Regions from separate parts of the Curtobacterium sp. MCLR17_036 genome, predicted to be linked through region 1. Evidence: riboswitches for the same ligand, from Rfam matches in the RefSeq annotation. Region 1 holds a riboswitch; the other holds the start of a gene.
The links. A riboswitch is a leader RNA that binds a small molecule or an ion and turns the genes downstream of it on or off. The one in region 1 is predicted to bind thiamine pyrophosphate.
Positions count from the first base shown of each region.

Region 2: another riboswitch for thiamine pyrophosphate. It lies ahead of thiM (hydroxyethylthiazole kinase); the one in region 1 lies ahead of DEI99_RS05035 (ECF transporter S component).

Region 1 is NZ_CP126269.1:1,075,403-1,086,169, forward strand. Features, by position in the region: gene treZ (malto-oligosyltrehalose trehalohydrolase) at 178-1,932, opposite strand; gene treY (malto-oligosyltrehalose synthase) at 1,929-4,433, opposite strand; gene glgX (glycogen debranching protein GlgX) at 4,430-6,661, opposite strand; gene DEI99_RS05030 (hypothetical protein) at 6,790-7,110, shown strand; TPP riboswitch at 7,194-7,303, shown strand; gene DEI99_RS05035 (ECF transporter S component) at 7,300-7,938, shown strand; partial or broken gene DEI99_RS17210 (ABC transporter ATP-binding protein) at 7,935-8,423, shown strand; gene DEI99_RS05045 (ATP-binding cassette domain-containing protein) at 9,176-10,767, shown strand, end outside.
Region 2 is NZ_CP126269.1:1,462,076-1,472,842, forward strand. Features, by position in the region: gene DEI99_RS06960 (VOC family protein) at 1-50, shown strand, start outside; gene DEI99_RS06965 (MarR family winged helix-turn-helix transcriptional regulator) at 133-603, shown strand; gene DEI99_RS06970 (metallophosphoesterase family protein) at 600-1,109, shown strand; gene thiD (bifunctional hydroxymethylpyrimidine kinase/phosphomethylpyrimidine kinase) at 1,158-2,651, opposite strand; gene thiE (thiamine phosphate synthase) at 2,648-3,403, opposite strand; gene thiM (hydroxyethylthiazole kinase) at 3,400-4,248, opposite strand; TPP riboswitch at 4,237-4,332, opposite strand; gene DEI99_RS06990 (NUDIX domain-containing protein) at 4,401-5,294, shown strand; gene DEI99_RS06995 (phosphotransferase enzyme family protein) at 5,417-6,163, shown strand; gene DEI99_RS07000 (nuclease-related domain-containing protein) at 6,231-7,178, shown strand; gene DEI99_RS07005 (RNA-binding S4 domain-containing protein) at 7,204-7,566, opposite strand; gene DEI99_RS07010 (hypothetical protein) at 7,600-7,857, shown strand; gene DEI99_RS07015 (hypothetical protein) at 7,917-9,074, shown strand; gene DEI99_RS07020 (S1C family serine protease) at 9,080-10,621, opposite strand.

The DNA of each region.
Region 1 (10,767 bases):
GACGACGGCCCCGCGACGACGACGGCCCCGCGACGACGACGGCCCCGCGACGACGACGGCCCCGCGACGACGACAGCCCGCGTCGACGACGATCCCCGCGTCGACGATGGCGCCCGCAACGACGACAGCCTCCCGCTCGCGCAGGAGGCTGTCGTCGTCTGACGCAGGGGAGGGCCGCTAGCGCAGCACCACCACGCCGCGTCCACGGAACCGCACGCTGCCGGCTTCGACGTCGGCCGCGCCGAAGCGGTAGAGCTCCTCACCGGTGGCGTCGGGCACGGGGACCTCGGCGGAGTCGTCGGCGAAGTTCACCACGACGTGCACCGGGGCGACGTCCGGCCCGAGCAGCCCCCGGGTCAGCACCAGCCAGCGTCGGTCCTCGTCGAACCGCACGGCGTTCGCCTCGTACCGGTGGTCGACGAACGCCTGGTCCGTCCGGCGCAGCGCCACGAGGACCCGGTAGGCCCGCAGGATCGCCGCGCCCCGCTCCGAACTGACGTCGGCCCAGTCGAGCTTCGAGTTCGTGAACGTCGTCGGGTCCTGCGGGTCGGGGACGATCGACTCGTCCCAGCCGTGCTCGGCGAACTCGGCGATGCGCCCCTCTGCCGTGACCTTGCCGAGGTCGGGCTCGGGGTGCGAGGTGAAGAACTGCCACGGCGTCGTCGCGGCGAACTCCTCGCCCATGAACAGCATCGGCGTGAACGGGCCGAGCAGCGTGAGCGCGGCGGCGATCACCAGGCCCTCGTCGTCCAGCGTCGCCGCGAGGCGGTCGCCGGCGGCGCGGTTGCCGATCTGGTCGTGGTTCTGGTTCGTCACGACCAGGGCCGTCGCGGGCGAGGTCGCCCGGTCGATCGGTCGCCCGTGCCGCTTCCCACGGAACGACGACCAGGTGCCGTCGTGGAAGAACCCGTGCTCGAGCACCTTCGCGAGCGCCGACAGGGGAGCGAAGTCGGCGTAGTAGCCGTTCGTCTCACCGGTCAGTGCCACGTGCACCGCGTGGTGGAAGTCGTCGGACCACTGTCCGGTGAGTCCGTAGCCCGCGGCCTCGCGCGGACGGAACATCACCGGGTCGTTCAGGTCGGACTCGGCGATGAGCGACAGCGGCCGTCCGACCGACGCCGAGTAGGCGTCGGTCTCGTCCGCCATCTCGGCGAGCACGTGCGGGCGTGAGGTGTCGCGGATCGCGTGCACGGCGTCGAGCCGCAGCCCGTCGACGTGGTGGTCGCGGAACCACATGCGGACGTTGTCCAGGACGTACCGACGGACCTCGGGGTGCTCGACGTTCACGGAGTCGCCCCACGTGTTCGCGAGGCCCTGCACCAGGTACGGCCCGTACAGCGGCAGGTAGTTCCCGCTCGGTCCGAGGTGGTTGTAGACGACGTCCTGGATGACGCCGAGACCGAGCGAGTGCGCCGTGTCCACGAAGCGGTCGTACGCGTCGGGCCCGCCGTACGGGGCGTGGACCGCGAACCAGCCGACGCCGTCGTAGCCCCAGTTCCACTCGCCGTTGACGGCGTTGACCGGCAGCAGCTCGACGAACCCGACGCCGAGCTCGACCAGGTGGTCGAGCTTCTGCGCCGCCGCGTCGAGGGTGCCCTCTGGCGTGAAGGTGCCGATGTGCATCTCGTAGACGACACCGCCGCGTGCCGGCCGCCCGGTCCAGGCCTCGTCGGTCCACGCGAAGCGCGCGGGGTCGACGACCTCGGACGTGCCGTGCACGCCGTCGGGCTGGTACCGGCTGCGCGGGTCCGGCCGGACGGCGTCGTCGTCACCGATGCGGAACCCGTAGCGGGCGCCGACGACCGGCGCGATCGCGTCGGTCGTCCACCAGTCGTCGTCGCCGCGGGTCAGCGGGTACTCGACGTCGTCGACGACCAGCCGGACGCGGTCCGGCTCGGGCGCCCAGACGGCGTAGCGGTCGGGTGCGGTCATGCGTGACCCTCCAGGATGTCGATCTCGGCCTGCGCGTCGGTCTCGGGTGCGTCCGACGCGGCAGCGGTCTCCGGACGGGAGGCCCGGGTCGTCTCCGGCGCAGCGGTCGCCGCGTCGACGTGGTCGGGATCGACCACCGTGTCGGCGGGGACGAGCAGCGCGACCGGGTAGGTGGCGAGCAGTTCGGACAGTGCGATGCCCCGCGACGCCGGGAACCGTCGGCCGGTGAGCACGTCGACCCGCTCGAGGGGGACCGGGTGCACGAGCGTGTCGCCCCACCCGCCGACCCGCTCGAGGCCGATCGGCAACCGTGTCGCGACCGTCACGGCGCCGCCGCGGTCGAAGGCGAGCACGTGGTCCGCCGCGCTGCCCGACGCCTCGAGCGCCAGGTACCGGGTGAAGAGCTCCCGGTGGTCGCGACGGAGCCGCAGGGCACGCGTCGTCACGAGGAGCTTCGCCGCACCGTCGAGACCGACCTCCGGCAGGCGCTGCGGCCCGTCGTCGTCCGGACCGTCGACGGCGGCGAGCGTGTGCCGGCGTTCGGTGTAGTCGACCGGCCGACGGTTGTCGGGGTCGACGAGGGAGCGGTCCCAGAACTCGGTGCCCTGGTAGACGTCGGGGACGCCGGGGGCGGTGAGCTGCACGAGCTTCTGGCCGAGGCCGTTCGACCAACCGGCCTGGTCGATGCGCTCGTCGAGGGCGTCGAGCACGGCGACCACGGCGGGGTCGTCGAACGCGGCGTCGACGATCGCGTGCATCTGCGACTCGAACGCCTCGTCCGGCTCGGTCCACGTGGTGCTGTCACCGGCTTCGCGCGAGGCCTTCTCGGCGTACGCGTGCAGGCGCTCCCGGCTCGCGGGCCGAGCGCCGATGATCGCCTGCCACAGCAGGTCGGCGAAGACGCGGTCCTCGAGCGGCACGAGCGACTGGAGCCGCTCGAGCGTCGCACTCCACTCGGCACCCAGCTCGGCGAGCACGGCGATGCGTGCGCGGGTGTCCTCGCTGCGCTTGGTGTCGTGCGTGGTGAGGGTCGTCATCGTGTTCGGCCAGCTGCCGAGCCGCTCGCGCTGCGCCTGGTGGAAGGCGTCCACCGGGACCGCGAAGACGCTCGGGTCGCTGCCGACCTCGCTGAGCGACGACAGGCGCGAGGTGCGGTAGAACGCGGTGTCCTCGACGCCCTTCGCCATCACCATGCCGCTGGTCTGCTGCAGCCGGAGCGCCGCCGCGTTCATCGGGTCGACGAGCGCGGGAGCGATCCGGTCGATGACGTCGCCGAGGTCGGGTCGGGCCTCGGCGGCGCGCTCGAGCGCGGTGATGAGGTGGTGGGCACCCTCGGGCAGGTACGTGCGGTACACGTCGAAGGACGCCACGAGCTCGGCGACCGCGTCGACGACGCGTTCGTGCGTGATGGCGTCCACCCCGGCGACGGTCGGTGCGAGCAGCCGCGCGAGCCGCTCGACCTCGCTGCCGAGGATGCCGTCCGCGATGCCACGACGGGTGTCGTGCGTGAGCTGCTGCCAGTCGGCCGGCTCGGCGCCCGACGCGGCCGTCAGGTCGTCCTCGCCGGCGGGGTCGACGAACACGCGGTCGAAGACCCCGAGGGCGTCGTAGCCCGTCGTGCCGTCGACCGGCCACGAGGACGGCAGCTGCTCGCCCGGCTCGAGGATCTTCTCGACCAGGGTGTACGCCCCACCGGTCAGCTCGGCCAGGTCCTGCAGGTACCCGGCCGGGTCGAACAGGCCGTCCGGGTGGTCGATGCGCAGGCCGTCGACGAGACCGTCGCGGAACCAGCCGCCGATGACGCCGTGCGAGGCCGCGAAGACCTCGGGTCCCTCGACGCGGATCGCCGCGAGCGTGTTCACCGCGAAGAACCGGCGGTAGTTCAGGTCGTGGTCGGCGCGCTTCCAGTGCACGAAGGCGTAGTGCTGCCGCTCGTGCACCGCGTCGACGGTGTCGCCGTCGTGCACGGTGCCGGGAGCCGTCGGGTACGCGGTCTCGCCGACCCGGAGCACCGGCCGTGCCGGGTCCGTGGTGTCGAGCGTGACTGCTTCGAGCAGACGGTCGTCGAGCACCGGGACGCGGACCTTGCCGTCGCCGGCGTCCCAGTCCACGTCGAACGCCCAGGCGACCGGCGAGCCCTGACCGAGTTCGAGCAGGGACCACCACCAGGGGTTCGACTCGGGCGTCGCGACACCGACGTGGTTCGGGACCACGTCGACCAGGACGCCGAGTCCTGCGGCGTGCGCGGCCTCGGCGACCGCTCGGAGCGCGTCGTCGCCGCCGCGCTCGTCGTCGACCCGCGTGTGGTCGACGACGTCGTAGCCGTGGTTCGACCCCGCCTCGGCCTGCAGGACGGGGGACAGGTAGAGCCAGTCCGCCCCGAGGTCGCGCACGTAGTCGACGACGTCGCGCGCCGCCGTGAGGTCGAAGTCCGCCGAGACCTGCAGGCGGTACGTGGACACCGGCTCGCGTCGTGCGGCGCCCGTCGCGTCGGCGGTCATCGGGTGGTCCCGCTCGGTGCGGTCGACCCGGCCGGGTTCGACGGGGTGACGGCGTCCTGCGGGGCGACGGGCGCCGGAGCGCCCTCCTGCTGGACGTCGACGGGGGTGGCGGTGACCTCGTGGTCGGGCTCGGCACGGAGCACGATCATCGACCGCGCCGGCACGTCGAGCGGGGTCCCCGCCTCGACGATCTCGTCGCGGGCACCGGGTTCGGCGGTGTCGATGCGGACGGTCCACCCCGGCGCGTACTCCTCGGGCGGCAGGGTGAAGGTCACCACGTCGTCGTGCGCGTTGAAGTACGTGATGAACGCGACGTCCGTGACCCGCTCACCGCGGGCGTCGCGCCCGCGGATCCCCTCGCCGTTCAGGTACATGCCGACGCTCTTGCCGAAGCCGGAGTCCCAGTCCTCGGGGTCCATGGCGTCGCCGGAGGGGGTGAGCCACACCACGTCGGGCAGGGGCTCGCCCTCGCCGCGGCGGACCGGACGACCGTTGAAGTACCGGGTGCGGCGGAAGGTCGGGTGGTCGTGGCGGAGCTTGACGACGTCGGCCGTGAACTGGATCAGTTCCTCGTCCGCGGTGTCCCAGTCGATCCAGCTCAGCTCGGAGTCCTGCGCGTAGACGTTGTTGTTGCCGGACTGCGACCGGCCGAGCTCGTCACCGTGCGCGAGCATCGGCACGCCCTGGCTCAGGAGCAGGGTCGCCAGGAAGTTCCGGCGACGCTGGAGCCGCAGCTCGTTGACCGCCTCGTCGTCGGTCGGGCCCTCGGCGCCGGAGTTCCAGGACCGGTTGTGGCTCTCGCCGTCGTTGTTGTCCTCGCCGTTGGCCTCGTTGTGCTTCTCGTTGTAGGCCACGAGGTCGTACAGCGTGAAGCCGTCGTGCGCGGTGATGAAGTTGATGCTCGCCTTGGGCGTGCGGCCGTCGTGCTCGTACAGGTCCGCCGAACCCGAGATCCGGGAGGCGAACTCACCGAGCGTCGACGACTCGCCGCGCCAGAAGTCGCGGACGGTGTCGCGGTACTTGCCGTTCCACTCGGACCACTGGGGCGGGAAGTTGCCGACCTGGTAGCCGCCGGGGCCGACGTCCCACGGCTCGGCGATGAGCTTGACCTGCGACACGATCGGGTCCTGCTGCACCAGCTCGAAGAACGCCGACAGGCGGTCGACCTCGTAGAACTCGCGGGCGAGCGCCGACGCCAGGTCGAAGCGGAACCCGTCGACGTGCATCTCGGTCACCCAGTAGCGGAGCGAGTCGAGGATGAGCTGCAGCGAGTGCGGGTGCCCGACGTTGAGCGAGTTCCCCGTGCCCGTGTAGTCCATGTAGAACTTCTTGTCGTCGTCGACCAGGCGGTAGTAGGCCGCGTTGTCGATGCCGCGGAACGACAGCGTCGGGCCGAGGTGGTTGCCCTCGGCGGTGTGGTTGTAGACGACGTCGAGGACGACCTCGATGCCGGCGCGGTGCAGCTCGCGCACCATCGTCTTGAACTCCTGGACCTGCTGGCCCTGGTCGCCCGACGACGAGTACGCGGAGTGCGGTGCGAAGAAGCCGATGGTGTTGTAGCCCCAGTAGTTCGACAGCCCCTTGTCCTGCAGGGTCGAGTCGTTCACGAACTGGTGCACGGGCATGAGCTCGAGCGTCGTGATGCCGAGGCGCTGCAGGTGCTCGATCACCGCCGGGTGGGAGACGCCGGCGTAGGTTCCGCGCTGCTCCTCCGGCACGTCGGGGTGGGTCTCGGTGAGGCCCTTGACGTGTGCCTCGTAGATGACGGTCTCGCCGTAGGGCGTGCGCGGCGGACGGTCCCCCTGCCAGTCGAAGAAGGGGTTGATGACGACGCCCTTCATCATGTGCGAGGCGGAGTCGTCGTCGTTCGTGGAGTCCGGGTCGCCGAACGTGTACGAGAAGAGCGACTGGTCCCAGTCGATCTCGCCGCTGGTCGCCTTGGCGTAGGGGTCGAGCAGGAGCTTCGACGGGTTCGAACGCGCGCCGGTGGCGGGGTCGTACGCGCCGTGGACGCGGAAGCCGTACTCCTGACCGGGGCCGACGTTCGGCAGGTAGGCGTGCCAGACGTAGGCATCGACCTCGAGGAGGGGGACGCACTCTTCGTTGCCGTCGGAGTCGAAGAGACAGAGTTCGACACGCTCGGCGACCTCGCTGAAGAGCGCGAAGTTCGTGCCGCTTCCGTCGTAGGTCGCACCGAGCGGGTACGGGTTGCCGGGCCAGGTGTGCAAGTGGTCCTCCAGGTGTGGGTTTCGCCAACATATCGGCGGGAGCCGTCAGCGTCCGCAGACAAGTCGAAGGTGTGGACTGCTCACGCGAGATCCCGCCTGTGGAGGGACGGACGAGTAGCGTCACGCCCATGGCCAACATCGTGTCCCAGATCGCAGACAAGGTCCGCCCGACCGGCGTCTCCACGAACTACGGAGATCCCGTCGAGGTCGGCGACCAGACCATCATCCCCGTGTCCCTCGGCTGGTTCGGCTTCGGCGGCGGCGGGGACGACGAGAACGGCGGCGGAGGTGGCGGCGGCGCCACCGTGCCCGTCGGCGCGTACGTCCGTCGGCCCGGCCAGGACCTCGAGTTCGAACCGAACCTCATCTCCCTCGTCGCGGTGAGCATCCCGCTGGTCTGGGTGACCGGCAAGGCCCTCAGCAAGGTGATCCGCGCCCTGAAGAAGTGACCCGATGACGGAACGGGAGGCCCGTGGCGGATCCGCCACGGGCCTCCCGTCCGTCACGCGGTCGCGACCGCGTCTAGACTGCGAGGACACACACGGGAGTCCGGGACCACCGGGCTGAGAGGGAGCGAACGGCGCTCCGACCGTCGAACCTGATCCGGATCATGCCGGCGCAGGGAGGAGTCCAGCACCATGTCATCTGGCACGTCCACGAACGTCCCCACCAGCCCTCGACGATCGCTGCAGTGGCGCGTCGTCGACATCGTCGTCGCGAGCGTCCTCGCCGTGGCGCTCGGCGTCGTCTTCCGCCTCTGGGAGTTCGGCTACGAACCGATCAGCGTCGTCATGGACCTGGTCCTGCCGGGCACCAAGGCCCTGTTCGGCGGCGTCTGGCTGCTCGCCGGACCCGTCGTCGCCATCGTCGTCCGGAAGCCCGGCGCTGCCCTCTACGGCGAGATGGTCGCGGCCTCGGTCGAGGCGCTCTTCGGTACCCAGTGGGGGTGGCTGACGCTCGAGGCCGGGCTCGTGCAGGGCCTCGGCGCCGAGGTCGTCCTCGCACTGTTCCTGTACCGCGTGTACCGCCTGCCCGTCGTCGTGCTCGCCGGTGCGGCGGCCGGCCTCGCGCTCGGCGTCAACGACACGGTGCTCTGGTACCCCGGGCTCGACGTCGCCTTCAAGCTCGTCTACGTGGTCTGCGCGATCATCTCCGGCGCGGTGATCGCCGGCGCCGGCTCGTGGGTCGTCGTCCGGGCGCTCGCCCGCACGGGCGTCCTGTCGTCCTTCGCGGCCGGGCGAGAGCACACGCGGCGCTCGCCGCGCGCCCTGGTGTGACGCCGCTGCCTCGCGCCGGTTCGGGGGCGGCCCGCATCGCCTTCCGAGGGTGGGGGTGGCGGTACCCGGGCCGTGCCGAGTGGGCGGTCCGTGGCGTCGACCTGACCGTCGAGCCGGGCGAGCGGGTCGCGGTCGTCGGGCCCTCCGGCGCCGGCAAGTCCACCCTGCTCCGGGCCGTCGCGGCCGTGCTGCCCGACGAGCCGGACGCCTCCGACGACAACGCTGCCTCGGCCTCGGGAACGGTCCTCGTCGACGGCGTCGACCCCCGCTCCGTCCGCGGCCGGGTCGGCCTCGTCATGCAGGACCCCGAGGCGCACACCGTGATGTCCCGCGTCGGCGACGACGTCGCGTTCGGCTGCGAGAACACCGCCGTGCCGCGGGACGAGACCTGGGCGCGGGTCGTCGAGGCCCTCGGCGTCGTCGACCTCGACCTGCCGCTCGACCGCTCGACCACGCAGCTGTCCGGTGGGCAGCGGCAGCGGCTGGCGCTCGCGGGCGTGCTCGCGATGCGACCCGGCGCCCTCGTGCTCGACGAGCCCTGCGCCAACCTCGACCCGGACGGCGTCGTGCAGGTCCACGACGCCGTCCGGGCCCTGCTCGACGAGACCGGGGCGACGCGCTCGTCGTGGAGCACCGCATCGGCACCTGGCTCGACCTGGTCGACCGGCTCGTGCTCCTCGAGCCCGCCGGCGGCGTCGTGGCCGACGGCCCCGTGGCCGAGGTGCTCGCCGCGCACGGCCGCGCGCTCACCGCCGCGGGTGTCTGGGTGCCCGGGGTCGAGCCGGCGCGGGGGTCGGCGCGCCGGGGTGGGGGCGCGGGCGCGGGTGCTGCGGGCGCGGGTGCCGGTGCGGGGTCGAGCGCGGGTGCGGGCGCGGGTGGCCGCGGGGGGAGCGGGGGAGGTGGCCGGTCTTCGCGAGCGGGCGAAGTGCCCGGGTCGGTCGGTGGAGAGAGTGCGGCATTCCGCCCGCTCGGTGAGCCCGCGGCCGAAGGGGCCGCCGCGAGCGCGAGTTCGAGCGAGACCTCGGGCTCGGACTCGGGTTCGGGTGCTGGCTCGGACTTGGGTGCGCGTCGTGGGCGAGGTCCTTCCGCGCGAGCGGGCGAAAGACCCGGGTCGTCGGGTGAGAGTACTGCGGCACACCGCCCGCTCGGCGGGAACGCGGCCGACGGAGCCCCAGCGAGACCGCGTCGGGACACGGGTGACCACCGTGAGTGGGCTCTGTCCACGCGAGCGGGCGAAGTGCCCGGGTCGTCCGGTGCGGGGAGTGCGGCATTCCGCCCGCTCGGCGGGCCGAGCGCCCTCGACACCGCCGCCGAACCCGGCGCCGAGCGGGACGTCGTGCTGCTCGAGGCCGTGGGACTCAGCACCGGACGAGGAACCTCGTGGGTCAGCGTGGCCAGCCCAGCCAGCGCAGCCAGCTCCGCCGACCCGACCAGCACGTCGGGCCCCGGGCGCCGCGCTGCCCAGGCGGTCGGCCGGGGCATCGACCTCCGGGTCCGGGCTGGCAGGGTCCTCGCGATCACCGGCCCGAACGGGGTGGGGAAGACGACGCTCGGCCTCACCTTCGCAGGGCTCCTGCCCCCGGTCGCCGGCACACTCCGTGCCACCGACGCCCTGACGCGCGGTGCGGGTCCGGCGCCGCACGCCTGGTCCAGCCGTGTGCTCGCAGCCCGCATCGGGACGGTCTTCCAGGACCCCGAACACCAGATCGTCGCCCGCACGGTACGCGACGAGGTGCTCGCCGGTCCACGGGCGCTCGGCCACCAGGACACCGCCGACACCGCGGACGGACTGGAGGCCCTGCTCACCACCTTCGGGTTGGCCCACCTGGCCGACGTGGACCCGTTCACCCTGTCCGGCGGCGAGCAACGTCGGCTCGCGATCGCCTCCGCCATCGCGACGCGCCCGCCGGTGCTCGTCCTCGACGAACCGACGTCCGGTCAGGACCGGGCGACGTGGGAGGCCGTCGTGCAACGCCTCGGCGCCCTCGCCGACGAGGGGACCGCGGTCGTCGTCGTCACGCACGACCGTGACCTGGTGCGGGCGCTCGACGCCGACGAGGTGGTGCTCGGTCCGGACGGGATCGTGCCCTTGCTGTCTGCGGGCGGCGATGTGGCCGTGCTCGCGCCTGTGCGGCGGCCGGACGTGGCCGGTCTCGTGATGAGTGCGGGCGCGATCCTGCCCCTGGGACGCGACCCGGAGCAGGAGGCGCCGACCGTCCCCGAGGGGCGGGCGGTGTCGGCGGGGCGAGCCGCGCCTCCTGGCCGGTCCGCGACCCGGGGGGTCGACGGCGTGCAGCCGGTCGCCTCGTTGCTCGGGGTGCTCGCGCTCGGGGTGTTGCTCGTGCTGAGCCTGGACGTCGTGTCCGCGGCGGTCGCCCTGGCGATCGAGGTCGTGCTGCTGCCGCTCCTGCGGATCCCGGTGCGGACGCTGCTGGTGCGGACGTCACCGGTGCTGGTCGCCGCGCCGCTGACCGCGGTGAGCATCGCGCTGTACGGCAGTCCCTCCGGTCGGGAGTGGTTCGACCTCGGCTTCGCGCACGTGACCGACGGGTCGCTGACGCTCGCGCTCGCCACAGCGCTCCGCGTGTTGGCGGTGGGGGTGCCGGCGCTGGCGCTCTTCGTCCGGGTGGACCCCACCGACCTGGCGGACGGGCTCGCCCAGGTGCTGCGGCTGCCGGCGCGGTTCGTGCTCGGGGCGCTCGCGGCGATCCGGATGACGACGCTGCTCGTCGACGACTGGCGGCAGCTCGCCATGGCCCGCCGGGCTCGGGGCCTGGCGGACTCGGGGCGGCTTCGGCGGGCGGCGTCGATGGCCTTCTCGCTGCTCGT
Region 2 (10,767 bases), 390 kb from region 1:
TGGTGAAGCTGGACATCCCGGCGCTGCAGGCGGCGGCCGCGGGGCGGTGACCCGGTACCGGTGACCCCGCCGGTACCGTTGCAGGAGAGAACACCGCCGGCCGGCGCCGGCGCAGACAGGCTGGAGCCCTCAATGGACCACCCGAGCTCCGAGGTCCGCAACAGCGAGATCGGTCGCGCCTACACGGAACTCGCCCGCATCACGCGGCGCGCGAGCATCCGGGCACGCGGCTCCGAACTGGTGCTGAGCGTCGTCGACCAGTCCCTCGTCGACTTCGTCGTGCAGCACCCCGGTTGCATGGCCATCGACATCGCCCGCTACCTGCGGCTGAACCGGTCGACGATCTCGCGGCAGCTGTCCGGGCTGCTCGCGGCGGGACTCGTCCGCACGCTCGACGGCGGGACGGGCAACGCGAAGCCGCTCGCGGTGACCGACGACGGCCGCGCCGCGCTCGAACGGTCCGTGCAGCTGCACCGGGACGCGCTCGAGGAACGCCTCGCCGACTGGTCCGACGACGACATCGCGCTGCTCGCCGGCCTGCTCGAGCGGCTCGGCGCCGCCGACGAGGCCGGCCTGCCGATGCCCGGGCGCACCGACTCGTGACCACGTCGTTCGTCCTGCTGTCCGACACGCACCTGCCGAAGCGGGCGAAGGACCTGCCCGCGGGGTTGTGGGCCGACATCGACGCCGCCGACCTCGTCGTGCACGCGGGGGACTGGGTCGGCGTCGCGACCCTCGACGCCGTGCAGGGGCGGTCGCGCCGCTTCGAGGGCGTCCGCGGCAACAACGACGGCCCGGAGTTCGACGACCGGCTGCCGCTCGTGGCGTGGTTCCCGGTCGAGGACCTGCGGTTCGCCCTGGTGCACGAGACGGGGGCGTCGACCGGCCGGGAACGCCGGATGACCGAGGCGTACCCGGACGTCGACGTGCTGGTCTTCGGCCACTCGCACATCCCGTGGGACACCGTGGCGCCCGGCGGTCTGCGGCTGCTCAACCCCGGCTCGCCCACCGACCGCCGTCGGCAGCCGGACCACACGTGGATGCGCGGGACGGTGGACGGCACCGACCTGTCCGTCGAGCTGGTGCGGCTGCCCCCGGCCGCCCGCTAGCGACGGTCCGGACCCGGCCCGACCCGGACCCGGCCCGGGAACCGTCCGTCAGCGGGGGACGGGCGCGTCGCCAGCAGCGGTCGGCATCCGGAAGAACGCGAGCTCCCACTCCACCGAGCGCCGGAACGCCCGCGCCATCCGCCCCCGCTCGACGGGGGCCACCGCGCGCGCCAGCTCCTCGACGAGCCGGGTCGCCTCGGCGCTCGCCGCGGCGAACCCGGGGTCCCCGTAGGCCGTGATCCAGTCGGCGAAGGCGTGCCCGTCCGGAGCGTCCCCGAGCTGCGACCCGACCCAGGCGTAGACCCGGAAGCACGGCAGCACCGCGGCGGCGAGCACCGCGGGGGACCCGGAGTCGGCGGCGTGCTGCAGGTGTGCGAGGTACCCGGCGCACGTGGGGTGCACGGGGTCGTCGGCGTGCGAGCCGGCGAGCCGTCGGTGGTGCAGGTCGCGGGCCTCGTCGGCGCACCCCTGCGCGGCCGCCGCCCAGAACGCAGCGGCACCGTCACCCGGACCGGGCGACGCGGCGAGCGCCGCCAGGTGCCGCTCGTACGCCCGCAGGTAGTGGACGTCCTGCGCCAGGTAGCCCGCGAACACCTCCGGTTCGAGCGTGCCGTCCCCGAGCCCCACCAGGAAGGCGCAGTCGATCGTCTCCTGCAGCACGGGTGCTGCGTCCGACCACCACACGTCCGTGTACGACGGTGCCGGCAGGGCTGCCCGCGCCGCCGCTCCGTGGTCGACCGGGCCGTTGCCGCTCCCCACCGCCAGTGCGTCGGCGCCGCGGAGTGCCGCCGTGAGCCACTCCTTCGCCACCCCGACCGCGAGTGCCCAGTCGCCGTGCCGCGCGGCGAGCGTCGCGATCGCGCTGGACAGCGAGCACCCGGTGCCGTGCGTGTTCGTCGTCGCGACCCGGGGCCCGGTGAACACCCGCACGCTGCCGTCCGGTGCCACGAGCACGTCGTCCGAGGTCGGCCCGTCGTCGTGCCCGCCCTTCGCCAGCACGAGGACGTCCCACCGCGCGGCCACCGCACGCGCCGCCGCCAGCGACGACGACGACGACGAAGAAGAAGACGAAGAAGACGAAGAAGACGGCGCACCGGCCAGCTCCGCCAGGACGACGAGCTCGGCCCGGTTCGGCGTCACCAGGTCGGCGAGCGCGAACAGGGCCCCCACGGCGGACGCGGCGTCCTCGTCGAGCAGCCGGTCCCCGCTCGTCGCCACCATCACGGGGTCGACGACGACCACCGGCGGCCGGTGCTCCCGCAGCCAGTCCGTCACGACCCGCACGACGTCGGCGGTGCCGAGCATCCCGACCTTCACCGCGTCGACCACGACGTCGTCCGACACGGCGTCGAGCTGCTCCCGCAGGAACCCGACGTCCGGCACGTGCACCGACCGCACCCCGTGCGTGTTCTGCGCGACGAGCGCCGTCACGACCCCCATGCCGTACCCGTCGTGCGCGGCGATCGCCTTGAGGTCCGCCTGCATCCCGGCGCCGCCCGTCGGGTCGGTCCCGGCGATGCTCAGCACCCGGGGGACGCTCATGCGTCCGCCTCGTGGCGCGTGGCGTCGGACGGGAGGCCCGACACGGCCCCCGCGGACCGGCCCGCCCCCGCCCCGTGGTCGGGACCTAGACCGGACGCACCGCCCCACGCGGCCACGTACGCCGCCGCGGCGGACCCGGGGTCGGCCGCGGCGCAGATGCCCGAGACGACCGCCACGCCCGCGGCACCGGCCACTCGGAGCGGCAGGACGTCGTCGAGCGTCACCCCGCCGATCGCCACGCACGGCAGGTCGGTGGCGGCGGCCAACCGGGCGAAGCCGTCGTGGCCCAGGGCCGGCGGGTGGTCGGCCTTCGTCGCCGTGGGGTGCACGACGCCGACGCCGAGCAGGTCCACGGTGCCGCGGGGGAGTCGTTCGGCAGCAGCCAGGTGCGCGAGCGTGTTCGCGGTCAACCCGACGTGCGCCTCCGGACCGAGCAGGGCACGAGCGGCGGTGACGGGGACGTCCGACTGGCCGAGGTGCACCCCGGCGACCCGGTGACCCGCGTGCCGGGCCGCGAGGGCGACGTCGAGCCGGTCGTCGACGACGACGGTCGCGCGGTCCCCGACGGCGCCGGCCACTGCGGCGGTCAGGGCGAGCAGGTCCCGCGCCGAGGCGTCCTTGTCCCGCACCTGCACGATCCGTACTCCGGCGTGCACCGCGGCGCGGACGACCCCGAGCACCCCGGTGCCGTGCCGGTCGGCCAGGGCGCCGTCTGTCACCAGGTAGACGCCGACGCCCGTCGCGGCGGTCACGCGGCGACCCCGGAGGTCTCGACCGTGATCCGCGCCGTCCGCACGACGTCGTCCGGGGTGAGCGACGCCAGCCGGTCGAGGAACAGCGGCTGGAAGGTGCCGGGACCCCCGGCCTCGCGAGCGGCGAGCTCCGCGGCGATCGTGTGCACCGCGGTCGCGGCGACGGCAGCGGCACCCGCGTCCTCCGGCACGACCGACGTGAACGCGGCGACGACCGCGCCGAGCGCGCACCCGCCACCGGTGATCCGCGTCAGCAGGTCGGTGCCGTTCGCGACGCGGACCACGCCGATGCCCGGCGCGACCAGCAGGTCGACCGCACCCGACACGGCCACCGCGGCCACGAGCCTCCCGTCCGAAGCGGCGACGGACGCGACCCGGGCGTCCTCCGTGCCCACGGTGCTGTCGACCCCGCGGCCTCCGGCCGAGTCGCCGAGCAGGGCGAGCACCTCGGAGGCGTTGCCGCGGAGCACCGTCGGGTGCAGCGCGAGCAGCTCGCGCGCCAGGGCGGTCCGCACCGGCAGCGAGCCCACGGCCACCGGGTCGAGGACCCACGGGGTGCCCGCGTCACGGGCGGCGTGCACCGCCTCGAGCGCGGCGACCCGGGGTTCCGCGTGCGGGGTGCCGGTGTTCACCAGCAGGGCGTCGGCGACCCGGGCGAACGGCCCGGCCTCGGTCGCCACGTCGACCATCGCGGGCGAGGCCCCGAGCGCGAGCAGCACGTTCGCCGTGACGTTCTGCACGACGGTGTTCGTGATGCACTGCACCAGCGGGGCCCGGGCACGGACGGCCTCGAGCAGTTCGGCGGTTCGGTGGGCCCAGGCAGGGGAGGGCGCAGCGTTCTCCATGGACGATCCCTTCGCGAGTACGAGCTCGAGCAGGTTCGACGGGTGTGATCTCAGCCGCTGGATGCGGCACCCCGTGTCTCGATCGACACCGTACACGACGCCCGGTGACCACTCCGAGGCCGGTCCGGGGCACCGTGTGCCAGGGTTGGACCGTGCCAGATGCAACGCCTCCCGGGCCCCCGCCCGGCCCCCGCGACCCCGGCGACGCCTGGTCGATCGGTCCCGACGGCACCAAGGCGTGGGGACGCTTCGGCGCCGCCGGACTGCTCGTCGACGACGGCGACGGCCGGGTGCTCCTGCAGCACCGCGTCGAGTGGAGCCACCACGGGGGCACCTGGGGCATCCCCGGCGGGGCACGCCACCAGGACGAGGACGCCGTCACCGCAGCACTCCGCGAGTCCGCGGAGGAGGCCGGCGTCCCCGAGGACGGCATCGACCTGCGGCACACCGCGCTGCTCGACCTCGGCTTCTGGACGTACACGACCGTCGTGGGGCGCGCCGCCCGGCCGTTCGAACCGGTCATCGCCGACCGCGAGAGCCTCGCGCTGGCCTGGGTCCCCGTCGACCAGGTCGAGGACCTGCCGCTGCACCCCGGCTTCGGGGCGTCGTGGCCCGCGCTGCGCGCCGCGACCACCACCACCCCGCACGTCGTCGTGGACGCGGCGAACGTCGTCGGCAGCGTCCCGGACGGCTGGTGGCGGGACCGCCCCGGGGCAGCCGAACGCCTGCTGTCGTCGGTGTCGGCGCTCGCCGCGGCCGGGCTGCCCGCCGAGGCACTCGACCTGCCGTTCGCCCGGTGGTGGCCGCGCTGGACGGTCGTGCTCGAGGGCGCCGCGCGCGACACCACCGCCGAGGACCCCGCGCGACTCGCGATCGTCCGGGCGACCGGCTCCGGCGACGACGCGATCGTCGAGGCCGCCCGTGCCGCCGTCGACGCCGGCGACGGCCCCGTCGTCGTGGTCACCGCGGACCGCGGACTCCGCGCCCGGGTCGAGGCGATCGGCGCGGTGGCGCACGGACCCTCCTGGATCCGCGACCGCTCCTGACCGACCCGCGCCCCGCCGCCGACCGTCACACGCTGTTTACACCGCCGACGTCACACGGCGCGTCCACGGTCGGTACATTGGGCCTCCACGTCAACGGAGACGTCACAACAGGAGGTTCCCCCATGGAGCGGATCACCAGGACCGACGACCGGGTCCACCGGCCGGCCGGGCCGTGGACGCCGACCGTCCACCGCCTGCTCGCACACCTGCACGAGCAGGGGTTCGTGGCCGCGCCGGAACCGATCGCCCTCGGCGACGTCCTCGAGACCGTGTCGTTCGTCCCGGGCGTCGCCGGCGAGTACCCCTGGACCGAGGACGTCGCCGGCGAGGCCGCCCTCGTCACCAGCGCCCGTCTGCTCCGGCAGTACCACGACGCCGCGGCGAGCTACCCGCGCGACCCCGACGCCGACGTGTGGTCCCAGGCGGAACGTGCCCCCGTCGAGACGATCGTGCACGGCGACTTCGCCCCGTACAACTGCGTCTACGACGGCATCGCCGCGGTGGGCCTCATCGACTTCGACACCGCGCACCCCGGCCCCCGGGTCTGGGACGTGGCGAGCGCCGTGTACCGCTTCGCGCCGTTCACGACCGGCCGGGTCGAGGGGGCGACGGCACCGCACCTGGCGGACCGGCTCGCCCGCGCCGCCGAGTTCTGCCGCGCCTACGGCCTCGACGACCGGTCCCGCGGCGTCCTCGTGCAGACCATGACCGCGTCGCTCGTCGCGATGGTCACCACCATCGAGACCGAGGCCGCGGCCGGCAACCCGAAGTTCACCAGCGACCTCGAGCACGGGCACGCGGACCTGTACCGCGCCGACGTCGCCTGGATCGAGCAGCACGCCGACGACATCGCAGCCGCGGTCGCCTGACGCCCCAGCCGCTCCCCAGCGACCACGCGGCGGACTCGGAACCACCCTCCGGTACTCTCGCAGGGCCATGACCGACAGCCCGGCCGACGCCACACCGTACGAAGTCCTCGGCGTCCCCGCGACCGCCGACGACGACGCACTCCGCCGCGCGTACCGACGCGCCGCACGCGAGTCCCACCCCGACCTCGGCGGCGACGCCCAGCGCTTCCGCCGCGTGCAGCTCGCCTGGGAGCGCATCGGCACGCCCGCCGCCCGCCGCGCCTACGACGCGGGATCGCGTGGCCCGTCCGGCAGCGACGGCCCCGGTCCGTCCGGGAGCTCGGTGTGGAGGCCCGACTCCGGTCGCGACGCCTACGCACCCCCGGCGGCGCGTCGCGACACACGGCCCAGGGCCCGCTCCCACGGACACCCCGGCGGTCGGTCGCGCGAGGTGTTCCTGCAGGCGGAGCGCGAGTGGGTCGGACTCGGCGACCCGATCGAGGACCCGTACGACCCCGCCCTCGTGCGGTCGGCACCCCGGCACGTCCGACGGCTGCTCGGCGAGGCACTCGCCGAGGAGACGACCGCCGCCATCGTCGCGGACATGGGCATCGGCGTCACGGTCTGGCACGACCTCGACGCCGGCGCCGAGGGCAAGCTCGACCACGCCGTCCTGACCCCGAGCGGGCTCTGGGCCGTGGAGTCGATCGACTGGGGCGGTCCGGTGCAGGTCGAGCACGGCGAGGTCGTCGGCGAGACCCTGCTGCCGGGGGAGCGCCCCGTCAAGGAACTCGTCCGCGCCGCGCGGGCCGTGCAGAAGCAGACGCGCGTGCGCTTCACCGGGCGGCTGCTCGTCGTGCCGGACTCCGCCGTCGACGAGGACGTGCAGCTCGTCGGCTCGCCGAAGAAGCCCACGGCGCTCGTCGTCCGGCGGAGCGCCCTCCGCCAGGTGCTCAACGGCGTCTGGTCGCCCGCCGGGTCGGTCGACGTGTTCGACGTCCGCGACCGCCTGCAGCAGACCGTCCGGTTCGTCTGACGACGCGAGCGTCGGTGCTGCGCGCTCAGTAGCCGCGGAGCTTCTCGAGGTCGCGGCGCTCCCGCTTGCTCGGACGCCCGGCACCCCGGTCGCGCATCGGCACGAACCCGGCTTCCTCCTTCGACAGGCGCGGCGGGGTCCTGTCCTCGAAGTGCTTCGCGGCCTCGGGAGCGCTCGTTCGCTTCAGGATGATGCCGGTCACGACGACGATCCGGTCGAAGCCGTTCTGCCGCACCCGGACCTCGTCACCGGGGCCGATCGGCTGCGCCGGCTTCGCGCGCTCCCCGTTCACCCGGACGTGGCCGGCCTTGCACGCGGCGGTCGCGGCCGACCGGGTCTTCGTGATCCGGACGGCCCAGATCCAGCTGTCCACGCGAGCCTTGGCCATCCCCTCACTCTAGGCGGCCCGTACCCTGGGACGGTGCGCGCGGACGAACAGGCAGCGATCGCCCGGGCCCGCGCGCTCGGGGTGCTGCACGACGCCGCGGTCGGGGACCGGCTCGTGGTCCGGGCGCACCACGGCGACGGCGCGCAGGACGCCCTCGGGGACCTGCTCGCCCGCACCGCCGACACGGTGACGATCGCCACCCGCCGCGGTCCGGTCGAGGTCCGGCTCGACGACGTCGTCGCCGCGAAGCCCGTCCCGCCGCCCCCACCCGCACGCGCGCCCCGACGCTGACCGCGCGTCACCGGCGAGCCGCACCGCCCGGTGCGCACGAGGCCCCGTAGCCTCGTGGCATGGCAGTCCCCGTCGCGCTCGGCACCGAGGACCGCACCGCGCGGCTGACGCTCCGCCGCCCGGACCACTGGCGGCGCGAGGACAGCCCCCGCGCAGACCTCCGCCTCACCGGGGACGACGTCGAGCTGACCGTGCGGTCCCGACCGAGCGACCGTGCGATCGGCGACGAGAACACCGGGCTGCTCGCCCGCCTGCCGGGGGCGGTCGAGGGGCTGCTGCTCGTCGGCTGCGACCCCTGGACGAGCGTCGGGGCACCCGCCCGGCTGGTCGAGTACGTCCGCCCCGACGACGCCGGCGACGTCGCGGGTACCCACCTGCTCTTCGTGACCGGTCGACACCGCGTCGACCTGACGATCGAACGCCCCCTCCGCCGGCTGCTCGACACCGACGACCTCGTGCTCGCGGTCCTCGAGAGCGTCCGCGCCACCGAGCCGACACCCGTCCGCCCGGAGCGCGACCTCGAACCCCTGCCGACGGCCGCACCGGCACCCGTCCTCGACGGGCCCCGGCTCAGCAGGGACGCCGTCGGCACCCTGCGGAGCCTGGCCGGCCGGCGCTGGAACCCCACCCTGCTGCGCAGCGCCGCCGGACGCGAACTCATCGAGGCCGGCCTCGTCGGACGCCTCGGCACCCTGCCCGACGCGACGCAGTCCCTGCTCGCGCCCTGGGCGGGCGACGTGGAACCGGTCACGCTGGAACAGCACCGGCCGGACGGGGGCGGGACGCGCCTCCAGGCATGGTCGCAGACCGTCGTCGACGGGACGGACGAGACGGGTGCGGTGGTCGCCACCGTCCCGCCGGACCGGCTGGTCGCGCTGATGGCCGGGAGGCTCGGCATCGGCCCGGCGTGGACCTTCCCGTTCCGCACGGGGTCGCTGCCGGAGCACCTGCTCGGTCGCCGCCTCACCGGCGGCGCCGACGCGCCGGACCTGCCGGCCGACCTCGTCGAGGCCGACCCGCGTCTCGCACGCTTCTGGGCAGCGCCCTGGACGGTGTCGTTCCTGCGCCGCCCCGGCAAGCCGAACCCCGTCACCGTCGTGCACGCCGACGGGCAGGGCTTCGCCCGCGTCGGACGCAGCGAGGCCGGGGAGACCGTCTTCGGGACGGACTCCCCGGCGAACGTGTACCGCTCGGTGGTGCGGGCGCTGCTCGGCTGAGCGGACTAGGCGGCGGGACCGGCGGTCAGGGTGACCGTGACGGTCTTCGCGGCGCCGGTGCCGTCGGTGTAGTCGACGCTCACCCGGTCGCCGACCGCGTGGGACTGCACGATCCGGGTGAGCTGGTCCGCGCTCTTCACCGCGGTGCCGTCGACGCTCGTGATCGTGTCGCCCTCGGTCAGGCCGGCGTGCGCGGCGCCGGAGCCCTCGACCGTGCCGGCGACGGCGACGCCGCCCGTGGTGCCCGTCGCGTCGCTCACCTGCACCCCGAGGAACGCCGGCAGCCCGATCGTGATCGTGCTCGAGGACTCGCCCGCCAGGATCTTCTCGGCGATGGTCTTCGCGGTGGTGATCGGGATGGCGAAGCCGGTGACGTCGGCCGATCCGGACGAGGCTGCGGTCGCCATGCCGACGACCTCGCCCTCGCTGTCCAGGACCGGGCCGCCCGAGTCGCCGGACACGATGTCCGCGGCGATCTCGATCATGCCGGTCAGCGACTCGGTACCGGAGCCGGACTCGCTCTGCACCTGGATGTCCTGGTCGGTCGCGGTGACGGTGCCCTCGGCTGCGACGAGGTCCCCGGTGCCCTCCGCGTTGCCGACGTCGGTCACGGTGTCGCCGGTGGCCGGCTCGCCGTCGTCGTCGAGCGTGACGGTCGACAGGCCCGAGGCTCCCTCGAGCTTCAGGACGGCGACGTCGTGCGTGGCGTCCGTGCCGACGACGTCGGCCTGGTACTCCTTGCCCGTGGTCTCGTCGGTGACGGTGATGCTCGTCGCGCCCTGGACCACGTGGTTGTTCGTCAGCACGGTGCCGTCCGAGCTGAGCACCATGCCGGTGCCGGCGGCCTGTGACGACGCGTCGTAGCCGATGATCGTGTTGATCGTCACGACGCCCTTCTTCTGCGCGGCGGTCGCGGCGGTGGCGGGGGACTGGGTGCCGGTGCCGGTGCCGGTGCCCGTGCCGCCGTCGGTGCCGGTGCTGCCCCCGCTCGAGCCGGTGCCGTCGCCCGGCACGGTGAAGCCGTAGGTGCCGGTGCCGCCCGTCCCGTTCCCGGTGCCGGTGCCGGTGCCGGTACCGGTGCCGGTGCCGGTGCCGGGCAGTGTCGTGGTGCCTTGCGACTGGCTCGACGTCGTGGTGGTGCCGTGCGTGGACAGACCGAGGGCGGTGCCACCGGCGGCGCCGACGATCGCCAGGGCCGCGATGCCCGAGCCGATCACCAGGCCGAGCCGCCGCGGACGCTTCGTCGAGGCGCCCGGGTGGTTCGCGCTGGCCGCCGAGGACGCCCAGGCGTGCTGCGAGCCGGTGAGCGCCGGGCTGCCGACCAGGAAGGGGCCGCGACCGTCGGGGCGGTAGGCGTAGGGACCGGAGCCGTCCGGGCCGTACAGCCAGGGGCCCGAGCCGTCGAAGGCGTACGCCGAGCGGAGGGTCGCCGGGTCGGCGTGCGGGGCGTCCCAGCGGAGGCCGTGCGCCTGCTGCTGCGCGGCCTCGGTGCGGGCGGTGCCGTTCTCGTCGTGGTCGGCGGCGGCGGGGTTCGGGGTCTCGTTCATCGGTGCTCTCCGGTCGTCCATCGGCTGCCCGGGCGGGCGTCGATGGAGACCAGTACAGGACCGTTCCCCATGACGAGCCTATGAACGGACCCTGCGATCGCTCACCGTGCGCTCGGGAGTCGCCGTACGCCGGGAGCGCGTTAGGG